3 regions of the Arthrobacter sp. AIWTK1 genome follow, and region 3 is predicted to be linked to each of the others. Evidence: riboswitches for the same ligand, from Rfam matches in the RefSeq annotation. Region 3 holds a riboswitch; each other region holds the start of a gene.
The links. Region 3 has a riboswitch for S-adenosylmethionine ahead of AC1MDG_RS06735 (bifunctional o-acetylhomoserine/o-acetylserine sulfhydrylase). Riboswitches for the same ligand answer to the same signal wherever they lie in the genome.
Positions count from the first base shown of each region.

Region 1: another riboswitch for S-adenosylmethionine. It lies ahead of AC1MDG_RS19945 (DUF1737 domain-containing protein); the one in region 3 lies ahead of AC1MDG_RS06735 (bifunctional o-acetylhomoserine/o-acetylserine sulfhydrylase).
Region 2: another riboswitch for S-adenosylmethionine. It lies ahead of AC1MDG_RS13420 (aminotransferase class V-fold PLP-dependent enzyme); the one in region 3 lies ahead of AC1MDG_RS06735 (bifunctional o-acetylhomoserine/o-acetylserine sulfhydrylase).

Region 1 is NZ_CM155287.1:4,344,613-4,347,876, reverse strand. Features, by position in the region: gene AC1MDG_RS19955 (O-succinylhomoserine sulfhydrylase) at 1-776, opposite strand, end outside; gene AC1MDG_RS19950 (rhodanese-like domain-containing protein) at 777-1,187, opposite strand; gene AC1MDG_RS19945 (DUF1737 domain-containing protein) at 1,184-1,480, opposite strand; SAM riboswitch class IV at 1,533-1,645, opposite strand; gene AC1MDG_RS19940 (NtaA/DmoA family FMN-dependent monooxygenase) at 1,878-3,173, shown strand; gene AC1MDG_RS19935 (aromatic amino acid ammonia-lyase) at 3,179-3,264, shown strand, end outside.
Region 2 is NZ_CM155287.1:2,909,456-2,912,719, forward strand. Features, by position in the region: gene rsgA (ribosome small subunit-dependent GTPase A) at 1-683, shown strand, start outside; gene hisN (histidinol-phosphatase) at 724-1,536, shown strand; SAM riboswitch class IV at 1,765-1,878, shown strand; gene AC1MDG_RS13420 (aminotransferase class V-fold PLP-dependent enzyme) at 1,913-3,264, shown strand, end outside.
Region 3 is NZ_CM155287.1:1,480,611-1,483,874, reverse strand. Features, by position in the region: gene AC1MDG_RS06735 (bifunctional o-acetylhomoserine/o-acetylserine sulfhydrylase) at 58-1,374, opposite strand; SAM riboswitch class IV at 1,435-1,550, opposite strand; gene AC1MDG_RS06730 (VOC family protein) at 1,711-2,349, shown strand; gene AC1MDG_RS06725 (CPBP family intramembrane glutamic endopeptidase) at 2,511-3,264, opposite strand, start outside.

The DNA of each region.
Region 1 (3,264 bases), 1.8 Mb from region 3:
AGGCCCTTCGTCAGCACCCAGGCGTTGAAGGCGGACAGTGCGGGCCCGGTGTGGCGCATCAGCTGCTTGACCGGCCCGTCGATGAACTCCTTGGTGCCCAGGATGGCCCCGCCAAGGACCCGGCCCTGGCCGTCGATGTGCTTGGTGCCGGAGTACACGATCACGTCCGCGCCGAGTTCCCTGCAGCGCTGCAGCAGGGGAGTGGCAAAGACGTTGTCGACGACGACGGTCGCCCCGGCAGCGTGTGCCAGTTCGCTGACGGCGGCGATGTCCACGATTTCCTGCATCGGGTTGGACGGCGACTCGAAGAAGACCGCCGTCGTGGGCTCGGAAAGGGCGGCGCGCCACTGGTCCAGGTCCGGGCCGTCCACAAACACCGTTTCCACGCCCCACCGGGGCAGGATCTCGTTCAGGATCACAAAGCAGGAGCCGAACAGCGAGCGGGCGGCCACCACGCGGTCGCCGGCAGCCAGCAGGGCGCCGAGTGCCGTGAAGACGGCGGACATGCCGGACGCCGTCGCGAAGCAGGCTTCGGTGCCCTCGAGCAGCCGCAGCCGCTCCTGGAACGTGGCCACGGAGGGGTTGCCGTAGCGGGAGTACACAAACCGTTCGTCCTCCCCGGTAAAGGCGCGTTCGGCGGCTGCCGCGGATTCGTACACGAACCCGGAGTTGAGGAAGATCGGCTCGGCGGTCTCCTGGAAATTGGTGCGGTCAAGGCCGCCGCGGACAGCCTGGGTGTCGGGGCTCCAGCCGGCGGCGTCGGGATTGAAGGTCACTTAGTTCTTTCCGAGGTTGGTGGGCAGGCCGCGGTTCTTCCAGCCGTTGACGGTGCGTTCGCCGAATCGGTCCGGTTCGCCTTCAAAGCCTTCGAGGACGTTGTAGGCGGTGAACCCGGCCCGCGTGGCGGCAATCGCCGCAGCGACGGACCGGACACCGGAACGGCAGAGGAACACCAGCTCGACGCCGGAGTCCTCGGGTGCCTGTTGCTTCAGTTGGTCGACAAAATCCGGGTTGGGGATGCCGCCGGGGAAGGTCCACTGGATGAAGAGGGGATCGTTGTCCGTGGCTTTGGTGTCCGGTATTCCGATGTGCGCCCACTCGCCCTCAGTGCGCACATCCACCAGGACCGCGCCCTGTTCGAGTTTGGCCCAGGCGTCCTGCGGGCTCAGGTCCCCTGCGTAGCTCACGCGTGGCCCTCGAAAGCTTCGCCGGACAGGTCGGCGTCGAACTCAAGTTCATCAACCGCGGTTGCCACCGCAGCGTCCGAGCTGGCGACAGCCGCGGGAAGCACTACTGCCTGCGCCACGATCACGCTGGTGCCGTTGAACGTGGCCGCCGGGCTCCCGTGGAGGACGTAACCATCCGCCAGCGCGGCTGAGATGCGCTCGCAGAACGAACGGTCGTCGGGGCCGGTGATGAGCCGGTAGGACAGCTTTTCCTGCGGCAGCGCTACGGGCGGGTTTTGGTCGGCGGCGGCCAGTTCGGCGGCCGGGGCCAGCGGTGCGGGTGCGTCGGACACGACGGATCTCCTTCTCTCACGCTTGCAACTCGAGTATCGATATGCCGAGTATTCACCTGAGGCACCCCGCCGCGGAAGGAGGGTTGCCGACCGGCCAGTCAGGGCTTGGCGCCGGTTCTCATTACTCCCCAAAAACGTAACACTTACGACGGCGGCCCGCACCGCCGTCGTCGTCATCTTCCGTAACGGGACCGGCCGCACCGCGGCGCCACAGGGGCGCCGTCCATGCCCGGTACGTGACCCCGTATTGCAGTTACAAATGCCACCGCCGGGAGGATAATGACGGGAGATGAACCGCCGTCACGCCGGATGAAATCAGGCAGCCGTGAATGAATCGAACCGGAATACAGTCAGTCCCATGCTGCACTTCGGTTGGTTCGTGGGACACGGGTTCGGCGTCCAGGGCTGGGGCACGCCCGGGTACGGCATCGGATACGACTGGAAAAAACCCGCCCTGTACCAGCACGCGGTGCAGGAATTCGAACGCGCCGGGCTGGACCTGTTCATCATCGAGGATTCCCTCACGGTGCCGGACACGTACGGGGGGACTGCCGAAGTGTCGCTGGCGCAGGCGTCCTTCGCGCCCAAGCACGATCCGTTGGCCCTGGTGCCCTACCTGCTCTCCGCCACGGACCACCTCGGCATTGTTCCCACCATCAGTGCGTCCTTCTACCCGCCGTTCACGGCTGCCCGCCTGCTGGCCACGCTGCAGCACTTCTCCAGCGGCCAGCTCGGCTGGAACGTGGTGACCTCCGGCAGTGACCTTGCCGCGCAGAACTACGGGCTGGACCAGCAGATCGAGCATGACCTCCGCTACGAGAAGGCGGAGGAATTCGTTGACGTGGTGCGCAAACTTTGGCGCAGCTGGGAGCCGGATGCCATCGTGGAGGACGCGGTGGCAGGCGTCTTCGCGGACCATACGAAGGTCCACCCGATCAACCACGACGGCGAATTCTTCAAAGTCCGGGGGCCGCTGAACACCGCGCCGCTGCCCGAGGAACCGGTGCTGGTGCAGGCCGGAGCGTCGCCGCGGGGCAAGGCGTTCGCCGGCGGCAACGCGGACGTCGCAATTGCCCTGGCGAGGGGTGCTGACGGCATGAAGGCCTACCGCGACTCAATCCGGGCCGAGGCGGCCGCGGCCGGGCGGAACCCCGACGACGTCAAGGTGCTGTATGTCCTTAAGCCCACCGTGGTGGGCTCCCGTGCCGAAGGGGATGAGCTGCGGGAGCAGCGCCGCCAGCTCACCCAGCGCGACATCGACAGCCAGTTGAACTCCATCTCCTACCTCTCCGTGATCGACTTCAAACAGTTCGACCTCGACGCCCCGCTCCCCGAACTCACCACGAACAGCAACCAGGGCACCCTGGACCATTTCGCCAAGGCGGGCCCGCCCGGGTCCACGCTGCGCCAGCTCCTGCAGGCCCGCAGCGGCGGCGCGGGGGACAGCATCATCGGCACGGCCGACGAGATTGCCGACTACCTCGAGGAAACCGGCGCCCAGGTGGGCGGGGACGGGTTCCTGTTCTCCGGTTTCGTTGATCCGGCCACCGTTCACGGCGTGCTGGACCGCCTTGCCCCGGTGCTGCGGCGCCGCGGGCTGCTCCGGACAAGCTATGGCGACGGCGGCTTCCGCCGGAACCTGCTGGACTTCTAGTCGCCATGGGCAGCGGCAGCGGGAACTTCCTCATCGGCACGGCGCACCTGCGGGCAAGGGACCTCGCCGGGGCCGCGGCTGATCCGGCCGT
Region 2 (3,264 bases), 1.4 Mb from region 3:
ACCGCGCCCTGGTGGCCGCATACGACGCCGGTATTGAGCCGTTGCTGCTGGTCACCAAAGCGGACGTCAAGGATCCCACGGAGCTCCTGTCCAACTACCGGCACCTTGATTTTCCGGTGATCATCAGCCGAACGGCCGACGCCGCGGCCTCCGGGATCGATGCACGCTCCGATGACGGGCTGTCAGCGCGGCTGGACAGCGACGCCGTCTCGCAGCTGCGGGCCCACCTCGACGGCAAAGTCACCGTGATGCTCGGCCATTCCGGAGTGGGGAAGTCCACCATGGTCAACGCCCTCACCGGAGCCGAGCGGGCCACGGGAGGGGTCAACGCGGTCACAGGCCGCGGACGGCACACGTCGTCGTCGGCGCTTGCGTTGCGCATCAGTGACGCGCCCGCCGGAAGCTGGATCATCGACACACCCGGCATCAGGTCCTTCGGCCTGGCCCATGTGGATCCGGACCGGATCCTGCGTTCGTTCCCCGACCTCGAACCCGGCACGGACGCTTGCGAACGCGGCTGCAAGCACGATGCGTCCGCCGTCAACTGCGGTGTGGATGCCTGGGTGGCCGAGGGACACGCGGGCCCGTCGGGTGCCGCGCGCCTGGCGTCCCTGCGGCGGTTGCTCGGCACCGACCCCCGGATGGAAGCTCAGGATGCCAAAGAACTCGGCATCGTTTCGTGACATCCCGGCCGGGCGGCCGCAGAGACGGTAGTTTGGAACCATGACCCAACCCGCTTCGAGCTACAACGATGACCTGCGCCTCGCCCATGTCCTGGCCGACTCTGTTGACTCCCAGACCATGAGCCGCTTCAAGGCGCTGGACCTTCAGATTGAAACCAAACCGGATCTGACGCCGGTAACGGATGCTGACAAGGCAGCTGAAGAGTCCATCCGCGGCCAGCTCTCCCGTTCCCGTCCGCGGGATGCCGTCCTCGGTGAAGAGTTCGGCAGTTCCGGGCACGGTTCCCGCCGCTGGATCATCGACCCCATTGACGGCACCAAGAATTTCGTCCGCGGCGTCCCGGTGTGGGCCACCCTGATCGCCCTCGTGGATGAGGGCGAGCCGGTGGTCGGCCTGGTCAGCGCGCCGGCGCTGGGCAAGCGCTGGTGGGCCGCGAAGGGAGCCGGCGCCTATATGGGGCGGTCGCTTGCTGCTGCCACGAGGTTGAAGGTTTCGAACGTGTCCAGGCTGTCGGACGCCTCCCTCTCCTATTCGAGCCTTGGCGGCTGGAAGGACCGCGGCAACCTGGACGAATTCCTGGGCCTCACCGAGGAAGTCTGGCGGACCCGTGCCTACGGTGACTTCTGGTCCTATTGCCTGGTGGCCGAGGGAGCGGTGGACATCGCCTGCGAGCCGGAGCTCAACCTTTACGACATGGCCGCCCTGGTGCCGATCGTCACCGAAGCCGGCGGCCGCTTCACATCGCTGGAGGGAGTGGACGGCCCGTTTGGCGGAAATGCCCTGGCCACCAATTCAATCCTCCATTCCGAGGTCCTCAAACGGCTGAACCCGGACCTCGACGACCTCCTCTGAGGCGCACCGCGGCTGGTGGCCGCTGAGCCGCGGCGCGGCTACATCGCCCGCGCCACGTCGGCGGCAGGCAACAGCCATAAGCCGAATAAAACGACGGCGGATGGCCCTCCCGGGGGCGTCCGCCGTCGTTTTATTCGGCGGGAATGCCATTCTTCCGCGTGCGTAACAAAGAGCTTAATAATTGCCGTGGCTTTCCCGCGGCGCAGTGAATGTCCTAATCTCGAAACAGGTCACGAGTGCCAGCGCTAAACCCCGGTTTGCTGGCCGGCAACCCTCCATTCGCGGTGGGGTGCCCCGGGTGACGACCAGGCCGGTCCGGAACGGACCCGGCAAGCGCGGATCCCCCAGTGCGGGGTCCCTTTACAGTGAGGTCCCCATGACTACTGCCACTTTCCCCGCAAACGCCGCAACCACGTCCGCCGCAGGCTTTCTGGACCAGCGCTTCACTGTTGCCCAGCGCCCCCTCTCAGCCGTCACCGGCGCGGAGATCCAGGCTCCCCTGATTCAGGGCGGGCATGTCCGTTACGCGAACCTCGATTACGGCGCTTCCGCTCCGGCGCTGTCCGTCGTCTCGGCCTACCTCAACGAGATCCTGCCGTACTACGCCAGCGTGCACCGCGGCGCGGGCTACGCCTCTCAGATCAGCACGTCAGTGTATGAAAACGCCCGGAACATCGTCCGCGATTTCGTGGGGGGCAGGGCTGACGATTCGGTCATTTTCACCCGGAACACCACGGACTCGCTGAACTTGCTGGCCGGGTGCCTGCCGGTGGCCGACGGCCGCCCCACCGGCGAGGTTTTGTACCTGGACATTGAACACCACGCCAACCTGCTCCCGTGGCAGGGCGTGCCACACCGCAGCGTTGTTGCCGCTCCCACGCTGAAAGCCACGCTCGAAAACCTGCGCTCAGAGCTCCAACAGGGTGACATTAGCCTGCTGGCCGTCACGGGCGCTTCCAACGTCACCGGCGAAATCCTCCCCATCCGCGAACTGGCCGCGCTGGCCCACGAACACGGCGCAAGGATCGTTGTGGACGCGGCCCAGCTGGCCCCGCACCGCCGCATCGACATCGCCGCGGACGACGTCGACTACCTCGCCTTCTCGGGCCACAAGCTGTACGCGCCTTTCGGCAGCGGCGTCCTGGTGGGCCGGCCGGACTGGCTCGACGCCGGAACCCCGCACCTCGCAGGAGGCGGAGCCGTCCGTGAGGCGCGGCTGGATTCCGTCAGCTGGACCACAGGACCGGCACGGCACGAGGGCGGCTCGCCCAACGTCCTTGGCGCCGCCACCCTGGCCCGGGCCACCCAGGTCATCGGCGCACTTGACCAGGAACTGTGGCACGCCCATGAGACCGCCATCCGGTCTTTCCTCGTTGAGGGACTGCAGAAGATCGACGGCGTCACTGTGCACCAAATCTTCAGCGACACCGACCAGGCCACGGACACCATCGGTGTGGTCAACTTCTCCGTCGCCGGCTACGACGCCGGCCTCGTGGCGGCCTACCTTTCCGCAGAACACGGCGTGGGCCTGCGGGATGGCCGCTTCTGCGCCCACCCGCTGCTGAAGCGCCTGGGGCTGCCGTCGGGCTCGCTGCGGGCAAGCTTCGGCGTCGGCTCCCGGCTGGAGGACGCCCAGCGCCTGCTCGCAGGCATCGAGGAGCTCCGCCGGACCGGCCTTGGCTGGGACTACGTGGTGGACTCGGGCCGCTGGGTGCCGGCCAACGACAC
Region 3 (3,264 bases):
GGCGAAGAATGTGACAGCAATGTGACCCCCGGCGTCGGGCGCCGGGGGTCACAGTGTTCAGTCGCCCTTGGCTGCGCGGAAACCGGCGTCGAGGTCGGCGATAATGTCATCGATGTGCTCGAGCCCCACCGAGAGGCGGACCAGGCCCGGTGTCACCCCCGCCACCGCCTGCTGTTCCGCAGTCAACTGGCTGTGCGTGGTCGACGCCGGATGGATGACCAGCGAGCGCACGTCACCGATGTTTGCCACGTGGGAGTGCAGTTCCAGCGCGTCCACGAACCGCTTGCCGGCCTCCGCCCCGCCGGCGATGTTGAAGGACACGATCGCGCCGGTGCCCTTGGGCCCGTACTTGCGGCCGCGCTCGTACCAGGGGCTGGACGGCAGGCCCGCATAGGCCACGGATTCGACGTCGGCCCTCGCCTCCAGCCACTCTGCAACACTCACCGCATTGGCCACGTGGCGCTCAACGCGCAGGCTCAGCGTTTCCAGGCCCTGGGCGATAAGGAAGGCGTTGAACGGGGAAACCGCTGAGCCCAGGTCACGCAGGAGCTGGACGCGGGCCTTGAGGATGTAGGAAAGATTCGCGCCCAGGGCGCCCCCGGCGCCGAGGTCCCGCGCGTAGACAAGCCCGTTGTAGGTGGGGTCCGGGGTGTTGAACCCCGGGAACTTGTCCGGATCCTTGCCGAAATCAAAGTTGCCCGAGTCCACGATCACACCGGCGATGGCGCTGCCGTGCCCGCCAAGGTACTTCGTTGCCGAGTGGACCACGATGTCGGCGCCCCATTCCAGGGGCCGGATGAGATAGGGGGTGGACAGCGTGTTGTCCACGATCAGCGGGACGCCTGCCTCGTGGGCGGCGCGGGAGACGCCCTCGATGTCCAGGACGTCCTGGCGGGGGTTGGACACCACTTCGGCGAAGAAGAGCTTGGTGTTCGGCCGGACGGCGTCCTTCCACTGCTGGAGGTTGTCCGGGTCCTCCACGAACGTCACGGAGATGCCGAACTTCTTCAGGGTGTGGGCCAGCAGGTTGTAGGTGCCGCCGTAGAGGCTGGGGCTGGCCACCACATGGTCGCCGGCCTCGGCGACGTTGAGGATGGCGAATGTCTCCGCAGCCTGTCCCGAGCTGAGCAGCAGCGCTGCCAGTCCACCCTCAAGGCTGGCCACGCGCTGCTCCACCGCATCCTGGGTGGGGTTGCCGATACGCGTGTAGATGGGCGCCAGTTCGGCCAGCGCGAAACGGTTCGCGGCGCTTTCGGCGCTGGGGAAGACGAACGACGTCGTCTGGTAGATGGGCAGGGCCCTGGCGCCGGTGGCGCTGTCCGGCTCCTGGCCGGCGTGGATCTGGCGGGTTTCGAATGACCATGCATTGGACATCGGGGGGCTCCTTCCAAGGAGGGCACCATGGCCGGGCGTACGGTATGCCGGGACGGTCTGGTGCCGCGCTTGCCGCCCGGCGGTTGCCGGAGGGCCAGGTCTTCACCCGGGGCACCCCACCGCGGAACGAGGGTTGCCGGCCAGCAAGCCGGGGCTCGATGCTGGCGCTCATGACCTGAACCCAGTGTAGAAAGGGCGGATTGTGTGTGAACAGGTTTGTGACGAAGGACGTCGGCCGCGTGATTTCACGGACCTCAGGCCGGTCCGGAACAACATCCCACCCCGGTAAGGGTACCCTTAGCTGAGAGCTCCATCACAAAGTGCCAAGATGAGGGCATGCGCATGGATCACGTCTCTTACGCCTGTGAACAGGATGGCCTGGCTGCCACCACCGACCGTATTGCATCTGCCCTCGGCGTCGAAGCCGTCAAGGGCGGGGTACACCCCCGTTTTGGCACCCGCAACATGATTATCCCGCTTGCCGGGCACAAGTACCTGGAGGTCGTGGAGGTCCTGGACCACCCGGCATCCGACAAGGCTCCGTTCGGGCAGGCTGTCCGGGCCCGCTCCGCAGCGGGCGGCGGCTGGATGGGCTGGTGCGTCGAAGTGGACGACCTGGCACCGTTCGAAGAACGCCTCGGCCGCTCGGCTGTTAACGGCAACCGCAAGTTCCCCGACGGCCGCGAACTCGTCTGGAAGCAGATTGGCATCCTTGGCCTCATTGCGGATCCGCAGGTGCCGTACATGCTCAAGTGGGAGGGCGACCCGGAGCTTCACCCGTCCAACGCCTACCCAAGCAACGTTAAGATGTCCAGCCTCACCATCGCCGGCTCGGCCGAGCGTGTCACGGAATGGCTCGGCCAACCCGTCGAAAAGCCGCTCGAAGATGTGGCCGTTGAATGGGTTGCTCCGAAGGGAACGCCGGGAATCCTCTCCGTCACGTTCGAAACCGCCTCCGGGGCAGTAACCATCTAACCCCCTTCCACCGTGTGGACCGCAGGGACCACGGGCAGCGCGCTGCCGTGACAAACTTCGGCCGCTATCAGCGGGTGCCAATGACGCCACCCACCGATAGCGGCCGAATCCTTTTAAGCGGCTGGCCTGAGGCGTCACTCAGGCGTCCCTGAGCAGTACAGCTAGCCCAGCCCGATGGCCTTGCCGAAGAGGCTGAACCCGACGAACGCCACGATGTCCAACAGCGCGTGGGCAATCACCAGCGGCATGACCCGGCGGGTCTTCGTGTAGATCCAGGCGAAGACAACGCCCATGACTGCGTTGCCGATGAACGGACCGAAGCCCTGGTAGAGGTGGTAGCTGCCCCGGAGCATGGAGCTGGCGAAGATGGCCAGCGGCATGCCCCAGCCGAACTTGCCGAGACGGTCCAGCAGGTACCCCACCACAATGACTTCCTCCACGATCCCGTGCCGGATTGCGGACAGGATCAGCACGGGAATCGTCCACCAGTAGGCATCCAGCGCGCTGGGGATGATGGCCGTAGTGATGCCCAGGGCCCGGCCGGCTGCGTACAGCCCCAGCGAGGGGATGCCGATCAGCGCTGCAAGGCCCAGCCCCTGCAGCAGGTCCCTCCCCGGGCGGGCGAAGTTGAAGCCGAGTTGGCGGAAGGCCGAGGCCCCGGACTGCCCCGCCGCCCGGTGCTCGGTGAGGAAGTAGATGACCAGCGCCACCGGCACCAGCGCGAAAAAAATGTCCAGCAACTGATACGTCAGGTCGAAGTATTCGCGGCTGCTCTGCGACCGGTTGAGGGTGGAGGTCCCTTCGGCCAAGGGGGCACGCGTCAGCTTGTCCAGCAGCTGCACCACCGAATACACGGCGGACTGCCCCAGCGACAGACCCAGGACAATCCAGACTTCTATCCGCAGACGACGGCGG